DNA from 4 places in the Streptomyces sp. NPDC057638 genome. Region 3 is predicted to be linked to each of the others. Evidence: riboswitches for the same ligand, from Rfam matches in the RefSeq annotation. Region 3 holds a riboswitch; each other region holds the start of a gene.

Region 1 (4,722 bases), on a different contig from region 3:
GTACACACAGCGCAGCAGGGTGGTCTTGCCGCTGCCGTTGGGGCCGACGACGCCGACGGTCTGGCCGGGTTCGGCCCGCAGCGCGATCCCCGTGAGCAGGGCGCGGCCCTCCGTCTCGTACCCCAGGCCGGTCAGGGTGAGGGCGGCGGTCACGACGGGACTCCTCGCGGGTGGAAGACGACGCGGGTCGCGGGTGCCCCCGGCGCGGTACGGATCACCGGTGCCCCCGGCGCGGCGCGGGTCACAGCGGTGCCCCCTGCGCGGTGCGCCCCCGCATCAGCCAGAGGAAGAGCGGGCCCCCGATCAGCGCGGTGAGCACGCCGACGGGAACGTCCTGCGGGGAGAAGAGGGTACGGGCGCCGAGGTCGGCGACGACCAGGGCGACGGCGCCCAGCAGCGCGCAGACCGGCAGCAGGGCCCGGTGGGTGGCGCCGACCAGCAGCCGGGCGGCGTGCGGGACCATCAGCCCGACGAACCCGACGGCGCCGCTGGCGGCCACCATCACGGCGGTGACCAGCGAGACCAGGACGAAGACGACGGCACGGAAGCGCCCCACGTCCAGCCCCAGCACGGTCGCGCCCTCCTCCCCCACCAGCAGCAGGTCCAGCGGTCGCGCCAGCGCCAGCAGCAGCGGCAGCGCGGCCCCGAGCACGACGGCGGGCAGCAGGATCCCGTCCCAGCGGGCGCTGCCGAGCCCGCCGAGGGACCAGTACAGGGCCTCGCGGAAGTGCTCCGGCCGCGCCGACGCCACCAGGACGAGCGTGGTCAGCGCGGTGAGGATGTACGAGACGGTGACCCCGGCCAGCACCAGCCGGGGCCCGGTCATCATCCCGCCGCGCCGGGCCAGCCCGAAGACCAGCGCGAGCGCGACCAGCGACCCGAGGAACGCGCCGAGCGGCATCGCGACGGCGGTGGTGGCGCCGAGGCCCAGCGTCAGCACCACCACCGCGCCGGTGGAGGCTCCGGAGGAGATCCCCAGCAGGAAGGGGTCGGCCAGCCGGTTGCGCACCAGCGCCTGGAGGACGGCGCCGACGACCCCGAGTCCGGCGCCGACGACCATCCCGAGCAGCACCCGGGGCAGCCGTACCTCACGCACGATGGTCCGGAACGGGCTCGGCGCGGCCCCCGGCAGCAGCGCGTCGACCACCTGCCCGGCCGGGATCCGTACGGAGCCGAGGACCAGCCCGGCCAGGGCCGCGCAGCCGAGCGCGGCCACCAGGCCGGTGACGACGGCGCCGTAGCGCAGCCGGGCGAGGACGGGCCGCGCGCCGGGGCCGCCCGCCGCGCCCGCCTCCGTACCCGCCGATGACACGCCCCCGGCGGCCACCGTCACGCCCCTCACCGCGCCAGCTGCGCGGCCAGCTTGGATATGGCGGCGGGCGCCCGGACGCCGAGCACGGCGTCGGAGAGCGGCAGCACCGCGAAGCGTTTGTTCCGCACCGCCGGGACGTCCTTGAGCGCGGGGTCGGTCAGCAGTTTCCGCTTCTTCTGCGCCACGGTGACCGAGCCGTAGTCGTAGATCACGATGACCTCGGGCTTGCGGGCGACGACCTCTTCCCAGGTCGCGTCGCCGAACGCCTTGTCGAGGTCGGCGAAGACGTTCCGGCCGCCCGCGCGGGTGATCAGCTCGTTGCCGATGCCCCGGCCGCCCGCCGTGAAGGCGGTCTTGTCCCCGTTGTCGTAGACGAAGACCGGCACCGGCGCCCGGCCCGTGAGCGTCGTGCCGGTGGCGGCGACCACGGCGCGGGCCTCGGTGATCCACCGCTGGGCGCGGTCGCCGACGCCGAAGGTGCGCCCGACCTCCTCGACCTCCCGGTAGACGTCGTCGAGGGTGGTCCGCTCGGTGGTGCAGTTCTCCAGGTTGAGCCGGGTGTCGATGCCGGTCTTCTTCAGCTCGGCGCGGGTGCGGCCGTCCTCGGTCTTGAAGGCGCTGGCGTAACCGCCGTAGACGAAGTCCGGGTTGGCGGTGAGCAGCTTCTCCTTGGAGGGGTACTCCTTGGCGAGCACGGGGATCTCCCCGTACGCCTTCGCGTACTCCGGCAGCACCCGGTCGTCCAGGAAGGCGGTGCCGACCAGCGACTTCTCCAGTCCCAGCTCCAGCATGACCTCGGTGACGTGCTGGTTCATGGTGACCGCGCGCCGCGGCGGCGCCTGATAGGTGGTCTTCACACCGCAGTTGTCGACGGTGTACGGGAAGCCGGGGGCGGCACCGGTGGCCTTGCGGTCCGGCTCGGGGGTGGTGGAGCAGCCCGCGAGGGTGAGCGGGAGCAGCAGGGCGGCGATGACGGTGGTTCTGCGGCGCCTGGACATGACGGGTGGTGCCTCCTCCGGGGATTTCCACGTCCCCTGGGTGGTGGGAGAAGGGCGGCGGGTCAGTTCCTGGCTGGCAAGCGGATCGCTTGGCTCACAGTGGCGGGACCGCGCCGGAGTCACACCGGCTTCCTGGGTCCCACCGCCCTGTTCATACGTCTGTTCTCTTGTATCACCTGGTGCTGGGCGCGCTCGACGCGCTCGCTCAAGTGTGAGGCTCAGTATGCCTCGACGATCCGCACCTCCTCCTCGGTGACCTCCCCGTTCACGATCCGGAAGGAGCGGAACTGGAAGGGCCCGAGGCCGTCGGTGTCGGCGGTGGAGACCAGGACGTAGTGGGCGCCGGGCTCGTTGGCGTACGAGATGTCGGTACGGGAGGGGTACGCCTCGGTCGCCGTGTGGGAGTGGTAGATGATCACCTGCTCCTCGTCGTTGGCCCACAGTTCCTTGGTGAGCCGGAGCAGGTCCATCGAGTCGAACTCGTAGAAGGTGGGCGACCGGGCGGCGTTGACCATGGGGATGAACCGCTCCGGGCGGTCGGTGCCCTCGGGTCCGGCGACGACGCCACACGCCTCGTCGGGGTGGTCGGCGCGGGCGTGCGCCACGATCTGGTCGAAGAGTGCCTGGGTGAGCGTCAGCATGCCGTCAGCATAGGCAGCGGGCCGTTCCGTACCAATGGGTGATACGAAACGGCCCGCATGCTGGGAATGCCTGGTCTGCGAAGGGGGCGCCTCAGCGCTTGCTGAAGGCGGCGCCCTCGGGGTCCCGCTTGCGCAGCACCAGATAGGAGACCCCGAGCAGGAGCCCCCAGACCGGCGCGACGTACAGCGAGACCCGGGCGTCCTTGTCCACGCCCATCAGCACGATCACCAGACCGATGAAGCAGAGCGCGAACCAGCTGGTGTAGGGCGCGCCGGGCGCCTTGAAGGTCGACTCGGGCAGCTCGCCCCGGTTCACCTTGGCGCGGTAGCGGATCTGACTGACCAGGATCATGATCCAGGCCCACATGCCGGAGATGGTGGCGAAGGAGACGATCTTGTTGAACGCCTCGCCGGGCCACTGGTAGTTGATCCAGACACCGAACATCATCAGCGCGGCCGAGAAGGTGGTCCCGATCAGCGGGGTGCCGTTCCTGGTGAGCCGGGTGAAGATCTTCGGGCCCTGGTTGTTGAGGGCCAGGCCGCGCAGCATGCGTCCGGTGGAGTACATCCCGGAGTTGCAGGAGGAGAGCGCGGCGGTCAGGACGACGAAGTTCACGATGCCCGCGCCGACGGCCAGGCCCATCTTGTCGAAGGCGGCCACGAAGGGCGAGACGCCCGGCTCGAAGTTGGTCCAGGAGACCACCGACAGGATCATGATCAGCGCGCCGATGTAGAAGACGGCGATGCGCCACGGCACGGTGTTGATGGCCTTGGGCAGGGTCTTCTCGGGGTCCTTGGACTCACCCGCGGTGACACCGACCAGCTCGACCGCCAGGAAGGCGAACATCACGATCTGGAGCGTCATCAGCGTGCCGCCGATGCCCTTGGGGAAGAAGCCGCCGTCGCTCCACAGCAGCGAGAAGGAGGCGGTGTCGCCCGCGTCCGTGAAGCCGAGGGTGATGATTCCGGCGCAGATCAGGATCATGCCGACGATCGCGGTGACCTTGACCATCGAGAACCAGAACTCCAGCTCACCGAAGATCTTCACCGAGATCAGATTGGCGCCGTAGAGGATCAGCGTGAAGATCAGCGCCGAGACCCACTGCGGGATGTCGAACCAGTACGTCATGTAGTGCGCCGCCGCCGTGACCTCGGTCATTCCGGTGACGACCCAGAAGAGCCAGTACGTCCAGCCGGTGGCGAACCCCGCGAACGGCCCGATGAACTCCCGCGCGTAGTCGGAGAACGACCCCGAGACCGGGCGGTACATCAGCAGCTCGCCGAGGGCGCGCATGATGAAGAAGATGACCAGGCCCGCGATGGCGTACGCGAGGATGAGGCTGGGTCCGGCCTTGGAGATGGCCTTGCCCGCGCCCAGGAAGAGGCCGGTGCCGATGGCTCCGCCTATCGCGATCATCTGGATCTGCCGGGCGCCGAGTGCCCGGTGGTAGCCCTGGTCCTCACCGCCTCCGGCGGCGGACCGCGCGGCGTTCCCGTCGCCGTGCCCGTCCTCTTTGCCGACCTGCACAGAGGTCATGTGTGCGCCCTTTCTCCACGCGGATCCGCCCCGTGCGACAGACGCGACGGACGCGGATCAGGTCCTGATCCCCCCGGATACGGATGGAGTGCCACCGGCGGTCAGCCGGTACAAGCGCCCCCAGGGGCATGGGTGGCGCCCCTGGCGGTCGTGCAGATCTATCACGGCCTTGTTCGAGATCATCCCGGGCCTCTGTGACTCACGCCACAGAAACAACCGGGCAAAAGCCGCACA
Region 2 (4,722 bases), on a different contig from region 3:
GGCTCCCCCGGTAGGAGTCGGGATCGTCCCAGTCGACCGGGTGCCCCAACTCCTCGGCGCAGGCGGTCCGCACCGTGACCAGCTGTCCCTCAGCGAACGCGGTGGTGGCCGCCGCCTCAGGCCCACGCCAGGCCAGCGCCTTCATCCGGCACCCGGGAGACCCGTACCGCGCCTCGAAGGCGGCGGTCTCACGGCCGTCACGGTCCTCCTCCAGATACATCCAGCGTCCGGCCTCGGCGGCGTCGCCGTAGAGCCGGTACACCTCGGCGAGCCGCCGACGGACCATCAGATCATGCGGGAAGGACGAGACGAGCCCGCGCAGCCGCTGCCGCGCGAGGGGAACCCGGCCGGCGGCCAGATCGGTGTCGACCCGGGCAAGGGTCTCTCTCAGGGACATGAACGCATGATCCAGTAGCGAACTGGCTTACGTCGACACGGTTTCGGCTCACCGCGCCTCAACAGCGTCAGCTCGCGGACTGGTCCACTCCGTGTGTACGGAGGAGCCGTCAGCGTCTCCGGAGCAGGGTCGCCCGGGACGGGAGAGCGGTCACGCCGGTAGATGAGAAGATGTCAAGCCGCCGACGACGGGAGGACCGTGAAGCCCCGAACGCAAGTGAAGCAAAATCGCATTACTCGCCGGTAGGACCGCAGGTCAGCAAGTGTCGAACCCGCAGGCGCGGGAGATGACCCACCCGAGCCGCGCCGTTCATGGCCCGGCCGGGGCGCCCGGTGGGTGCCCCGGCCGAGGGGTGGTGGGAGGTCAGGAGGCGGGCAGTTCGTTTCGTACGGTACGGGCGGCCGTCACCAGGTTCTCCAGTGAGGCGCGGGTCTCGGGCCAGCCGCGGGTCTTGAGGCCGCAGTCGGGGTTGACCCAGAGGCGTTCGGCCGGAATGGCCTTCAGGCCGGTGCGGAGGAGGCGGGCGGCCTCGTCGGTGGAGGGGACGCGGGGGGAGTGGATGTCCCAGACGCCGGGTCCGGCCTCGCGCGGGTAGCCATGGGTGGCCAGTTCGTACGCGACCTGCATATGGGAGCGGGCGGCCTCCAGGCTGATGACGTCGGCGTCGAGGTCGTCGATGGCCTGGACGATGTCGCCGAACTCGGCGTAGCACATGTGGGTGTGGATCTGGGTGTCCGGCCGCACTCCGCTGGTCGTGAGGCGGAAGGCTTCCGTGGCCCAGGCGAGGTAGTCGGCGTGGTCGGCGGTGCGCAGCGGCAGGGTCTCGCGCAGCGCCGGTTCGTCGACCTGGATGACGGAGGTCCCGGCGGCCTCCAGGTCGTCGACCTCGTCGCGCAGGGCCAGGGCGACTTGGCGGGCGGTGTCGCCGAGGGGCTGGTCGTCGCGGACGAAGGACCAGGCGAGCATGGTGACCGGGCCGGTGAGCATGCCCTTGACCGGCTTGTCGGTGAGCGACTGGGCGTGGGAGGTCCAGCGGACGGTCATCGGTTCGGGGCGGGAGATGTCCCCGGCGAGGACCGGCGGGCGGACATAGCGGGTGCCGTAGGACTGGACCCAGCCGTGTCGGGTGGCGAGATAGCCGGTGAGCTGTTCGGCGAAGTACTGCACCATGTCGTTGCGTTCGGGCTCGCCGTGGACGAGGACATCGACGCCGGTCTTCTCCTGGAACGAGATCACCTCGGCGATCTCGGCCCGGATGCGTTCCTCGTACCCGGCGGAGTCGATTCGTCCGGCCCGCAGATCGGCGCGGGCGACGCGCAACTCGTCGGTCTGGGGGAAGGAGCCGATGGTGGTGGTCGGCAGCAGCGGCAGGCCGAGGCGTTCCCGCTGGGCGACCGTCCGCTGCCCGTAGGGCTGGGAACGGCGGGCGTCGGCGTCGGTCACGGCCCCGGCGCGGGCCCGGACGGCCGGGTCGCGGGTGATGGGGGACGCGGCACGCGAGGCGAGGGCGGCCCGGTTGGCGGAGAGTTCGCCCTCGATGGCGGCGGTGCCCCGGCTCAGCCCCTTGGCGAGGGTGGCGATCTCCGCTGTCTTCTGGCGGGCGAAGGCGAGCCAGCGCAGGATCTGCGGGTCGATGTCCCGCTCCAGCGCGGCGTCGAGCGGGACGTGCAGCAGCGAGGAGGAGGCCGCGACGTCCACCCGGTCCGCGAGGCCGAGGAGGGTCCCCAGGGTGCCGAGGGACTTGGCGAGGTCGTTGATCCAGATATTGCGGCCGTTGACCACTCCGGCGACCAGGCGCTTGCCGGGGAGTCCGCCGACGGCGGCGAGATCGTCGAGGTTGGCGGCGGCGGACTCGGTGAAATCGAGTGCGAGGCCGTCGACGGGTGACTTGGCGAGGACGGGCAGGGCCGCGCCGAGGCGGCCGAAGTAGGAGGCGACCAGCAGTTTCGGACGGTCGGTCAGGGCGCCGAGGTCACGGTAGGCGCGGGCGGTGGCGTTCAGCTCGGCCGGGGTGCGGTCCTGGACCAGGGCGGGCTCGTCCAGCTGTACCCACTCGGCGCCCGCCGCCTTCAGCGCGGTGAGGGTCCGCGCGTAGACGGGGAGGAGGCGGTCCAGGAGGGTGAGGGGGTCGAAGTCCGCCGCCACGCCCGGCGCGGGCTTCGCGAGCAGGAGGTAGGTCACCGGGCCGACGAGCACCGGGCGGGCGGTGAGCCCCATTGCCCGCGCCTCGGTCAGCTGGCTGATCTGCTGGGCCGGGTCGGCGGTGAAGACGGTGTCGGGGCCCAGTTCGGGCACCAGATAGTGGTAGTTGGTGTCGAACCACTTGGTCATCTCCAGCGGCGCCACCTCCTGGGTGCCGCGCGCCATGGCGAAGTACCCGTCGAGCGGGTCGGTGGCGACCGCCGAGCGGTGCCGTTCCGGGATGGCGCCGACCAGCACGGTGGTGTCGAGCACATGGTCGTAGTACGAGAAGTCACCGGTGGGGACCTCGTCGATCCCGGCGTCGGCCAGTTCCCGCCAGTTGCGCCGGCGCAGCTCGGCGGCGGTGGCGCGGAGGGCGTCGGCGGTGACACGGCCCTTCCAGTAGCCCTCGATCGCCTTCTTCAGCTCCCTGGCCTGACCCTGGCGGGGGTAGCCGTACACGGTGGCGCGTGCCGCCGCGGTCGCGGACTTCGGTGTCGTCGTCGACTTCGGTGTCACGGAGATCTCCTTCGCGAGATGAATCCCTGAGAACCCGGTGACGGGACGAGGACGCGAAGGGGTGACGAACCGGACGGACACGATCGCGCGGTGCGGCGCGGTCGTCCGTCTGCTGTCCGTGCCGACCCGCCCACGAGGTCACCGGATGTCCGTACACGGCACTGGGGCCAGGTACGGGCAACGGGCAGGTCTTCGGACTCGCGGGCACGTCCCTTGACGGAACACCTACTGGCCGTCGCTTCCCAGACCCTCCCGGGCCCAGTGCGTATGACGGCGGTCGTTCCCGCTCACCGCTGCGGGGCAGTCCCGGATTCCCACCGGGTTCCCTCTTACGACGCGTCTGTCTGGCGGACAGGGCGAACCAGCTGCACCGGTCACTCTAGGCGCCCGCTCCGGGAACCCGCCGCAGGCTGTCCAGAATCCGGACGGTGAGATGAGACACCTTGCCGGAGAGAGCGCCGGGGCCCTGGTCTCTGATACGTCAGGCCAGGGCGTCGAGGGACTCGGGAAGGGTCTGCCCTCCGTCGACGGTGAGGGTCTGACCGGTGATGAACGCGGCCTCGTCGGAGGCGAGGAACAGCACCGCGTGCGCGATGTCGGCGGTCTCGCCGAGCCGGCCGACCGGAATCGAGTCCGTCATCCGCCGCAGGTAGTCCTCGCCCAGTTCGGCCAGGCCCTCCGTGCGCACATTGCCGGGCAGGACGGCGTTGACGGTGATACCGGCCGGTGCCAGCTCCAGGGCCGCGCCGCGCAGGAAGCCGAGCTGGCCCGCCTTGCTCGCGCCGTAGTGGGACCAGCCGGTGTAGCCGGTGGTGGGACCGGTGATGGAGGAGGTCAGGACGATCCGGCCGTGTCCGGCGCGTTCCATGGCGGGCAGGAAGGCCTTCGACACGAGGATCGATCCGCGCAGGTTCACGGCCAGGACCTCGTCCACATCGGCGGCCGTCATCTCCCGCAACCGCTTCTCCGGGAAGATCCCGGCGTTGGCGCACACCACGTCCACGTGCCCGTGCCGCCGCTCGGCCTCCGCCGCCATGGCCTCGATCGCGTCCGGGTCCCGCAGATCGAGGCCCAGGCCGGTGACCCGGCCGCCCGTGGCGGCGGCGAGTTCCCCGGCGGCCTGTTCCGCGGTCGCCGCGTCCCGGCCGGTGAGCGCGACCGCCGCGCCCCGGGCCGCGAGGAGTCGCGCGATACCCCGTCCGATCCCGCGCGTCCCACCCGTCACGACCACGGACCGCTGCCGCCAGTCAGTACCCGTCATCCCGTTCCCACGTCCTCGCCTCGGTTGCCCACGTGTCCGTCCGTGCGGACACGACCATGATCATTACCGTAGGCGCCCACAGCGCGGCGCCGCCCAGGAACGGGCCGAGCCGACTCAAAACAGCCGCTCGCCGCCCCTCCCGTGGACGGGTGATAGCCGGTGGCGGGCGTTCCGGTGCCGCCGGAGACCGCGACGGAGGTGGCCCGCCCCGCCGGGTCGGTGTCGTGACGCTGGTACGGGGTCACCCCGTTCGCTGTCCCGGTGGCTTCACCACGTGGCCGAACGGCCCGTACTCCACGGCCCTGACGTCGAGTTCGGACGGCTGGGAGCCACCGCCGGTCACGGTCGCGGCGGACGGGGTGCG
Region 3 (4,722 bases):
GACGGCCCGCCGCCGCCCTGCGCGCCAGCTCCCGCGCCAGCCCCCGCCGCCTCAGCCACTCCAGCGCCCCGACCGTGCCCCGGGTTCCCGGCACGACCACGAGATCCGCGTCGGCCAGTTCCTCGGGCCGGTCCACGAACCGCACCACCACACCGGGCTCGGCGGCCAGCGCGTCCACGTCCGTGAAGTTGGACATCAGCGGCACCGCGCAGACCGCCACCCGCAGCACGTCCTCGCCGACCGGCGGCGCGGCCACCGACTCCCGTACGGCGCCGCGCAGGGAGACGCTCAGCCCGTCCTCCTCGTCGATCCCGAGCCCGTGCGCGTACGGCAGCACCCCGTACGTCGGCCGCCCGGTGATCTGCTCCAGCATCGCCAGACCCGGCTCCAGCAGCGAGACATCACCCCGGAACTTGTTGACGACATAGCCCGCCAGCAGCTCCTGGTCCTCGGCGGCGAGCAGCGCCGTGGTACCGAAGAACGAGGCGAACACCCCGCCGCGGTCGATGTCCCCGACAACCAGCGCGGGCAGCCCCGCGGCCCGTGCCACCCCCATGTTCACGATGTCCGTGCGCCGCAGATTGATCTCGGCGGGGCTGCCCGCTCCCTCGCAGATGACCGCGTCATGGGTGACGCGCAGCTCCTCCAGGCACTCCAGGACCGTGCCGAGCAGTGCCTCGCGCCCCCCTTCGCGCAGCGCCGACCCGGCGGCGTGGCCGCCGAAGAAGCCGCGCGCGCTCATCTCCCCGACCGGCCTGCCCAGCAGCACCACCTGGCTGGTGCGGTCACCGCCGGGCTTCAGCAGGACCGGGTTCATCAGCGCGGTCGGCTCCACGCGCGCCGCGCGGGCCTGCATCGCCTGCGCCCGGCCGATCTCCGCGCCGTCGCGGGTCACGAACGAGTTCAGGGACATGTTCTGGCCCTTGAACGGCGCCACCTTCAGGCCCTGGCGGGTCAGCCAGCGGCAGATGCCCGCCGTGACGACGCTCTTGCCCGCGTCCGACGTGGTCCCCGCGACCAGCAGCCCACCGCCGCGCTTCCTCATCGTGTCCCTCCCCAGAGCGGTGCCTCGGTACCGGCGTGCCGCCGTACCGCCGTGCGGTCCATCGTCGCGGCGCTGTTCCTTGTCACGCGTGTTCCCATCGCGTGCGTCCTCGTCGCGTGCGTCCTTCTCGCGCGTGTCCTTGTCACGCGCGCCGCCTTCGTACCGCCTTCTGCGCGGCCGTACCCGCGCGTGCGGTCTGGACCGCTTTCGCGAGGCGCGCGACCAGCAGACGGCCGCCTACGCTCACCGCGAGTGCCCCTAGGGTCACGCGGCGGGAGAGCCGGGCCGCGCGGTCGATGTCGGCGGTCGTCACGGGACGGCCCCCGGCATGGAGGACCGGGCGGTGCTCGACCCGGCCGCCGTAGGCGAGGGTGCCGCCGAGGCGGACACCGAGGGCACCGGCGAAGGCGGCCTCGACGGGGCCCGCGTTGGGGCTGGGATGACGGTGGGCGTCGGCCCGCCACACCCGTACGGCGTCGGCCGGGGCGGCACCGCAGACCACCGCCAGCGCGGCGGTGAGACGGGCCCCGGGCCACCCCACGACGTCGTCCAGCCGCGCCGACGCCCAGCCGAAGCGGCGCAGCCGGGGCGAGCGGTGGCCGACCATCGCGTCCAGGGTGTTGACGGCGCGGAAGCCCACCAGCCCGGGCACCCCGGCCACCGCGCCCCACACCAGCGCGCCGACGACGGCGTCCGAGGTGTTCTCCGCGACGGACTCCACCACGGCGCGCGCGATCTGCCGCTCGTCGAGGGAGTGCGGGTCGCGGCCACAGAGATGGGGGAGGCGTGCGCGGGCGCGCGCCAGGTCACCGTCGGTGAGGGCCGCGCCGATCGCGCGGGCCTCGCGCCCGAGGGAGGTACCTCCGACCACGGCCCAGGTGGCGGCGGCCGTCAGGGCCACCGAGGCGGCGGGATGGCGCGCGGCGGCGCGGGCCAGCAGCGCGGCGGCCGTGGTGGCGCCTCCGGCGCAGACGGCGGTGTGCAGGGCGCCCCAGCCGCGGTGGTCATGCCACAGCACCCGCTCCACGGCCCCCGCCGCCCGCCCGAAACCGGCGACCGGATGGCCCCGGCGGGGGTCGGCGAGAAGGAGGTCGGCGGTGAGACCGGCCAGCGCGCCATACGCGAAGACTCGTTCGGCACGCATCGATCAGCGGGCGATCCCGCTGGTCACGGCCCCGGCGATGGTACGCACGGGGGAGGGGAGGGGAGCTGAACCACGGCCGGGCATGGCGATATGTCCTCACTCAGGGTGTCCACGCCCTGGTTCGACGGAGACGACGGAGAGAGTTCCTGGCTCACGGGGATCGCTCCCCGCTGACAGTGGCGGGACCGCGCCGGATTCGCACCGGCTTCCTCTGCTGCCGTCGTATGGGCCCCGGCAGTCCACCACGCCCCGAGAACACCCGTCAACCTGCCGTTGACCTGCGACGGGACAGTGTGCCCAGCCCCACAGAGCAGCCCCGCCACCCGGTGGTCCCGCGCGCCCACGCGATCTCGTCCCCCGGGGTACGCCACAGGGCCGGGCCATCCGCGGGGGATGGTCCGGCCCTGTGGTCAGAGCGCGGGGCTCAGGTCACGATCAGGAAGATTCCGTACGAGACCGCGGCCAGGCACAGCGCGAAGCAGAGGTAGGCGCCGGTGCGGGCGAGGGCCACGGACCCGCCGTTCGCCGATGCCTGCTTGCTCATGCCCACGATGCCCAGGGTGAAGAGGCCCACCAGAGCGACGGTGGCCACGAGGCTGACGCCGAACACGGAGCCGAGGGCTACCCAGTCGATCTTCATGCTGTTCCGTCCTTACACCGCGGCCGGGCTGGCCGGGCCGTTCTCGGAAGAGGCGGCCGCGGGGGCCGGGATGGTGGTCTTGAGCTCGTCCGGGGTCACACCGGCCGGGGGCGGGGTGACCGCGGCGATGGCGGCGGTCACGACGCCGGGCTCGGAGCCGTCGCTCACACCGTTCTCATCGGTCTCGTTGACGTTGGTGTGGTCGACGACCTGGCGCCGGGAGTACACCCAGATCGCGGCCGACGAGGCGACGAGGAAGACGGCCACGACGGCGATGCCCCAGTCGCCCTGCCGGGTGACCAGCTCGGAGAGGGCGGCGACCAGACCGGCGGCCGGCAGGGTCAGGCCCCAGGCCACGAACATCCGGGTCGCGGTCGACCAGCGGACCACGCCGCCCTTGCGGCCGAGACCGGCACCCATCACCGCGCCGGAGCAGGAGTGCGTGGTGGAGAGCGAGAAGCCCAGGTTGGAGGAGGCCAGGATGACGCTCGCGGCGCTGGACTGGGCGGCGAAGCCCTGCTGCGGCTGGAGGTCGGTCAGACCCTTGCCCATGGTGCGGATGATGCGCCAGCCGCCGAGGTAGGTGCCGAGCGCGATGGCGACACCGGCGGAGACGATGACCCACATCGGAGGGTTGGAACCCGGGACCAGCACGCCGCCCGCGACCAGGGCGAGGGTGATGATGCCCATCGTCTTCTGGGCGTCGTTGGTGCCGTGCGCCAGGGAGACCAGACCGGCCGAGGCGATCTGCCCGGCGCGGTAGCCCTTCGCGGTCGCCTTCTGGTCGGCGTTCTTGCCGATCTTGTAGGTGAGGCGGGAGGCCAGGTAGGCGCCGATACCGGCCACCAGGGGGGCCGCGATGGCGGGGATCAGCACCTTGGTGATCACGGTGCCGCCGTTGACGCCGCTGATGCCGACCGAGGCGATGGTGGCGCCGATCAGACCGCCCATGAGGGCGTGCGAGGAACTGGACGGCAGGCCGACCAGCCACGTCAGGAGATTCCAGAGGATGGCGCCGACCAGCGCCGCGAAGATCACTTCTGGTGTTATGCCTGCCTCGTTGACGATGCCGCTGGAGATCGTCTTGGCGACCTCCACCGACATGAACGCGCCGACGAGGTTGAGCACGGCGGACATGGCCACCGCGGCTTTGGGCTTCATTGCGCCGGTCGAGATGGTGGTCGCCATCGCGTTGGCGGTGTCGTGGAAACCGTTCGTGAAATCGAACACGAGAGCCGTCACGATCACGATCGCGAGTAGCAGCGTGATGTGTTCCATTTACCCAGGCAATCTTTGGACGTCAGTGGCCCGGCGAACGTAGGTAACCTGGATGAACGGAAGGTGAACTGGGGCGGGATTCAGGGTGACCCCAAATGATGTTCATGGTTCCGCTTTGCTCGCCGAAGCCCCCTCCCGGGGGCCGCTGCCGCCGATTCCCCGGGGTTTCCGGACGGTAGAGATGGTCTTAAATCGGACTTCTCGCACCATCCGGTGATATGCATCACCCGACATCGCTCGTGGGCCGGACCCCCTTGCCGACACCTGACACGATGGTCGTATGAGCGATCGGATCGGGCCGGACGTGATCGAACATGACCTCGTACAGCTCTGGGGCCGACTGGTGGCCACCGCGCGCAGGACAGCCGCGGAGGGGCTGGTCGTCGGCACCTCGGGCAACGTCTCGGCCCGCGTCGGCGATCTGGTCCTCGTCACCCCCAGCGGGGTGCCCTACGACCGGCTCACCCCCGGGGACGCCCTCGCCGTCGACCTCGACGGGAACCGTGTCCTGGGCCACCTCGAGCCCACCAGCGAGCTGCCGCTCCATCTGGCGGTCTACCGGCACACCGACGCCCGCGCGGTCGTCCACACCCACGCCGTGCACGCCACCGCCGT
Region 4 (4,722 bases), on a different contig from region 3:
CGCGGGACGGCGGGCCGGGGCCCGCCCGGCTCACCCGACTCGCCCGACCGGGACGGCGGCACCGGCACGGGACCGGCACGGGGCGGCACCCGCGCGGGGGACAGCACACCGGCACCGGCATGACGGACGGACGGGCGCGAACAGGCACGGGCAGGCACGACAGCGGCACCGACGTGACGGAGGTACCGGCATGACAGGGTCACCGGCGGCCGGGACCACGGACCACGGCGGCGGGGTCTGGTCGGTCCGGGTCCCCATCCCGGACAACCCCCTCGGCCACACTCTGGTCCATCTCCTCGACACCGGCCGTGGCCCGGTCCTCATCGACACCGGCTGGGACGACCCGGCCTCCTGGGAGGCCCTCACCGCCGGACTGACGGCGCTGGGCGCCGACGTCTCCGCCATCCACGGCGTCGTCATCACCCACCACCACCCCGACCACCACGGCCTCTCCGCCCGCGTCCGCGCGGAGTCCGGCGCGTGGGTGGCGATGCACCCGGCCGACACCGACGTCGTCCGGCGTACGAGGGAGGGCCCGCCGGAGCGCTGGCTGGCCTCTATGGAGGAGAAGCTGGCCGCCGCCGGAGCGCCCGAGGAGCATCTGGCCGTCATGCGCTCCTTCCGCGCGCGCGGCGCCGACGCGGTGCCGGGGCTGCGGCCCGCCCTGCCCGACCGGGAGATCGCCGCCGGTGAGCTGCTGGACCTCACGGGCCGACGACTGCGGGCGATCTGGACGCCGGGCCACACCCCCGGCCATGTCTGCCTCCATCTGGAGGAGAACCATCCGGCCGGGCTCCCCGGCCGGGGCCGTCTCTTCTCCGGCGACCACCTGCTCCCCGGGATCAGCCCCCACATCGGTCTGTACGAGGACCCAGATGACCCAGCCGACCCAGACGACCCAGCCGGGACCGACCCCCTGGGCGACTACCTGGCCTCCCTGCGACGGGTCGCCCGCCTCGCCCCGGCCGAGGTCCTCCCCGCCCACCAGCACCCCTTCACCGGCGCCCCCGCCCGGGTCAGCGCACTGCTCGGCCACCACGAGACCCGTCTCGCGCTGCTGCTCGGCCTGCTGACCGAGCCCCGCACGCCCTGGCGCCTCGCGGAACTCATGGAGTGGAACCGGGCATGGGAGCGGATCCCGCCGGCCTCCCGCACGATCGCCGTCTCGGAGGTGGAGGCCCATCTGCGCCATCTGGTGCGACGGGGGCGGGCGGAGCGGCTGGCGGGGGTGCCGGAGCGGTATGTGGCGCTGTGAGCGGCCGCCGGAGGGGAGCGGGCCGGGGCCCGGCGGCCAAGGGTTCCGAAGGCCCACGGCCAGGCGTCCGGGCAGACCCCGGGGGCGGCCGGTTCGGGGCCCGGGGGCGGCCGGTTCTGGGCCCGGGGACACGCAGGCGGCCGTCCCGCGATCCCGGGCCCGGCGCCCCGAACGCGGACCCGCCACCCCGGAGGCGACCGGCCCGCCGTCCAGAACCCGCCACCCCCGAGGCGACCGGCCCGCGCCCCCGGGGACACGCCCGCCGATCCGGAAGCAGTCAGTCCGCCAGCCACGACCCGCCGGACCGGCCGGTAGAGTGGACACGTCGTTTTCACGTCCGTACGGGGGGAAGCCGGTGCGAATCCGGCGCTGACCCGCAGCCGTGAGCCACCGCCGGGCACCCCGGGGTGGCGAGCCGGAATGCCCCGTACCCCGTTGTGATCGTCTCGTGCCACCGGCGGCCCGCCGGTGACCGGCACCGTCGAGGAGTACGGAGTCGGAGCCCTGGTGCCTCAAGAGCGTGCCCGTGCCCGGCTTCCGCAGGAGAGGCCCCCGTCCATGAGCACCGCACGCCGCGCCGTCGCGCTCGCCGTATCCGCCACACTGGGCACGGCCGCGCTCGCGCTCGCCCCGGCGGCCAGTGCCGCGCCCGCCACCACGGGCAGCCCGGCGCCGTCGCCGGTCCTGCCGTCCGGGCTGTACGGGAGCGGCGACCCCACCTACGACGGTGTCTGGCGCCAGTCCCTGGCCCTGCTCGCCCAGGATGTCTCCGGTGTCGTCCCCGCCGACAAGGCGGTCGCGTGGCTCGCCGCCCAGCAGTGCGCGAGCGGCGGCTTCGCCTCCTACCGGGCCGATGTCTCCGCCGCGTGCCCGGCCTCGCTGCCGCTGGACTCCAACGCCACCGCCGTGGCCGTCCAGGCGCTGACCGCGCTCGGTGAGAAGGAGACCGCCCAGAAGGCCGTGACCTGGCTGCGGTCCACCCAGAACGCGGACGGCGGCTGGAGCTACAACCCCGGCGGCGCCAGCGACGCCAACTCCACCTCGCTGGTGATCGGCGCGTTCTCGGCGGCGGGCGTCAAGCCCGCCGAGGTGCGTTCGCCGGGCGGGAAGTCGCCGTTCGATGCCCTGCTGACGTTCGCCACGCCCTGTGGTGGCAAGGACGGCGGCGCCTTCGTCTACCAGCCCAAGCAGCCCGGCATGGTCGCCGACTCCACGGCCGCCGCCGTGGTGGCGGCGCGGGGGCAGGGGCTCTCGCCCGCCGCCGGTGAGCCGGACGCCCGGGGCACCGCCTGTGTCCCCGGCAAGACCCTCCCGGACGCCGCCCACAACGGCGCCGCCTACCTCGCGGGCGCCCTCGCCGCGACCGGTCATCTGCTGACCCCGCCGATGCCCGGCGCCACCGACTCCGCCCCCAAGCCGGATGTCGGCAACACCGCCGACGCCGTGGCCGCCCTCGCCGCCCAGGGCCTGAAGGAGCGGACCGCGAAGCCCCTGGCCTGGCTGAAGGCGAACTCGGCCGCATGGGCGAAGGAGTCGGGACCCGCCGCGTACGCCCAGTTGATCTTCGCCGCCCGTGCCGCCGGGGCGCAGCCGACCGACTTCGGTGGCGCGGACCTGGTGGCGCAGCTCACCGCGCTCGGCCCGGACCCGCGCGCGGACGCGGCCCAGGCCACGGAAGAGAAGAAGAAGGAGAACGAGAAGGACGAGAAGGGCTCCGACAGCGGCCAGTGGTGGCTCGTCGGCGCCTTCTTCGCGGCCAGTGTCGGCGCGGGCATCCTGATCAGCGGCCGCCGCAAGAACAAGTCGTGACCGGCGACAGCGCCGGGCCCCGCCCCCGTACGCCCGGCGACGGCCCCGGGACCCCGGGCAGCCGTGGCCAGGCGGAGGACGGGCCCGGCCCCGGCACCGCCGGGAAGGCCCGCGCCCGCTCGCTCACCCCGCCGTCGACCCCGTTGCTCGCCCTGGCGGCCCTGCTCGGCACCGTCCTCGGCACCGTCCTCGCCGTCGGACTCGGCGTGGCCGCCGCCACACCCGCCGAGGCGGCCGGATACCGCTACTGGTCCTTCTGGCAGAGCGACGGCCGCGCCTGGTCCTACGCCACCGAGGGCCCGGCCACCGCCCGTCCCGCCGACGGCTCGGTGAACGGGTTCCGCTTCGCGGTGAGCGAGAACAGCGCCGACGCCACCCGCCCCCGCCAGGCCCCGGACTTCGCCGCCGTCTGCGGTACGACGGCGGCCGAGCCGGACCGCAAACGCGTCGCCGTGGTGATCGACCCGGGCACCCCCCAGGACGCGCCCTCCGGCGAGCGGCCGCCCGCGCCGCGCGCCGCCTGTGCCCGGGTGGGGACGGACGCGACCGCGGCGGAGGCGCTGGCCGCCGTCGCCAAGCCGCTCCGCTACAACCAGCAGGCGCTGCTCTGCGCCATCGCGGGCTATCCGGGTGCGGGCTGCGGCGAGCAGGTCCCCGCCTCGGGCGACCGCCCGCGGACCACGGCCGGCGCGGCGCCGGAAGGGGACACCCGCGCGCAGGAGTCCAGCGCGGAGGAGTCCGGCGGACCCTCCGTCGGCGCCCTCGCCGGAGTGGGCGCCGTCGTCGTGCTCGGCGCCGCCGCGTTCTGGCAGTCCCGCCGCCGGTCCCGATGAGCCGGGACCGGGACCAGTCCCCGCCCGTACCGCCGTACGGGGACGGGGTCCGCCTCCGTGACCTCGGCCAGAACCCCACCGAACGCGCCGAGCCCACCGAGCCCACGCGGGGCCGCCGCCCGCGCCCCGGGGAGCGGCTGCGCGCCCCCCGGGCCGACCGGCGCAACGCCGTGCATCCGGGTGCCTGGTGGCTGTGGGCGCTCGGCCTGGCCACGGCCGCGTCGCGGACCACGCATCCCCTCCTGCTGGGACTGCTGGTGGTCGTGACGGCGTATGTCGTCGCCGCGCGGCGCACCGACGCGCCCTGGGCGCGCTCCTACAGCGCCTTCCTCAAGCTGGCGCTGTTCGTGATCGCGCTGCGGGTCGTCTTCTCCGTCGTTCTCGGGTCACCGATCCCCGGCAGCCACACCCTTCTCACCCTCCCCGAGGTCCCGCTCCCCGACTGGGCCCAGGGGATCCGCCTCGGCGGCCGGGTCACGGCCGAACAGATCGTCTTCGCCCTGTACGACGGCGCCAAGCTGGCCGCCATCCTCATCTGCCTGGGCGCCGCGAACGCGCTGGCCAACCCGGCCCGGCTGCTGAAGTGCCTGCCCGGGGCGCTGTACGAGATCGGGGTGGCCGTCGTCGTCGCCATGACCTTCGCGCCCCATCTCGTCGCCGACGTCGCCCGGCTGCGCACCGCGCGGCGGCTGCGCGGACGGGAAGCGGGCGGTGTCCGCGCCGTCGCCCGGATCGGGCTGCCGGTGCTGGAGAGCGCGCTGGAGCGGTCCGTCGCGCTCGCCGCGTCGATGGACGCGCGGGGGTACGGGCGGACCGCCGCCGTTC

Evidence for each region. A riboswitch is a leader RNA that binds a small molecule or an ion and turns the genes downstream of it on or off. The one in region 3 is predicted to bind cobalamin.
Region 1: it holds a riboswitch for cobalamin, as region 3 does, so the genes downstream of both, ACFVIM_RS10020 (ABC transporter substrate-binding protein) here and ACFVIM_RS18900 (cobalamin biosynthesis protein) in region 3, are expected to answer to the same signal.
Region 2: it holds a riboswitch for cobalamin, as region 3 does, so the genes downstream of both, metE (5-methyltetrahydropteroyltriglutamate--homocysteine S-methyltransferase) here and ACFVIM_RS18900 (cobalamin biosynthesis protein) in region 3, are expected to answer to the same signal.
Region 4: it holds a riboswitch for cobalamin, as region 3 does, so the genes downstream of both, ACFVIM_RS31110 (prenyltransferase/squalene oxidase repeat-containing protein) here and ACFVIM_RS18900 (cobalamin biosynthesis protein) in region 3, are expected to answer to the same signal.

Annotation. Positions count from the first base shown of each region.
Region 1 covers NZ_JBHVHF010000049.1:29,566-34,287, reverse strand. Annotated here, with positions in the region: gene ACFVIM_RS10030 (ABC transporter ATP-binding protein) at 1-153, opposite strand, end outside; gene ACFVIM_RS10025 (FecCD family ABC transporter permease) at 242-1,246, opposite strand; gene ACFVIM_RS10020 (ABC transporter substrate-binding protein) at 1,339-2,310, opposite strand; cobalamin riboswitch at 2,353-2,475, opposite strand; gene ACFVIM_RS10015 (Mov34/MPN/PAD-1 family protein) at 2,529-2,951, opposite strand; gene ACFVIM_RS10010 (amino acid permease) at 3,043-4,488, opposite strand.
Region 2 covers NZ_JBHVHF010000039.1:19,647-24,368, reverse strand. Annotated here, with positions in the region: gene ACFVIM_RS08425 (DUF6584 family protein) at 1-397, opposite strand, end outside; gene metE (5-methyltetrahydropteroyltriglutamate--homocysteine S-methyltransferase) at 761-3,097, opposite strand; cobalamin riboswitch at 3,263-3,478, opposite strand; gene fabG (3-oxoacyl-ACP reductase FabG) at 3,579-4,358, opposite strand.
Region 3 covers NZ_JBHVHF010000131.1:7,090-11,811, forward strand. Annotated here, with positions in the region: gene ACFVIM_RS18895 (cobyric acid synthase) at 1-1,045, opposite strand, end outside; gene ACFVIM_RS18900 (cobalamin biosynthesis protein) at 1,188-2,189, opposite strand; cobalamin riboswitch at 2,308-2,447, opposite strand; gene ACFVIM_RS18905 (hypothetical protein) at 2,614-2,829, opposite strand; gene ACFVIM_RS18910 (anion permease) at 2,842-4,107, opposite strand; gene ACFVIM_RS18915 (class II aldolase/adducin family protein) at 4,388-4,722, shown strand, end outside.
Region 4 covers NZ_JBHVHF010000372.1:1,782-6,503, reverse strand. Annotated here, with positions in the region: gene ACFVIM_RS31115 (MBL fold metallo-hydrolase) at 191-1,255, shown strand; cobalamin riboswitch at 1,560-1,702, shown strand; gene ACFVIM_RS31110 (prenyltransferase/squalene oxidase repeat-containing protein) at 1,814-3,064, shown strand; gene ACFVIM_RS31105 (SCO2322 family protein) at 3,208-3,897, shown strand; gene ACFVIM_RS31100 (CbiQ family ECF transporter T component) at 4,068-4,722, shown strand, end outside.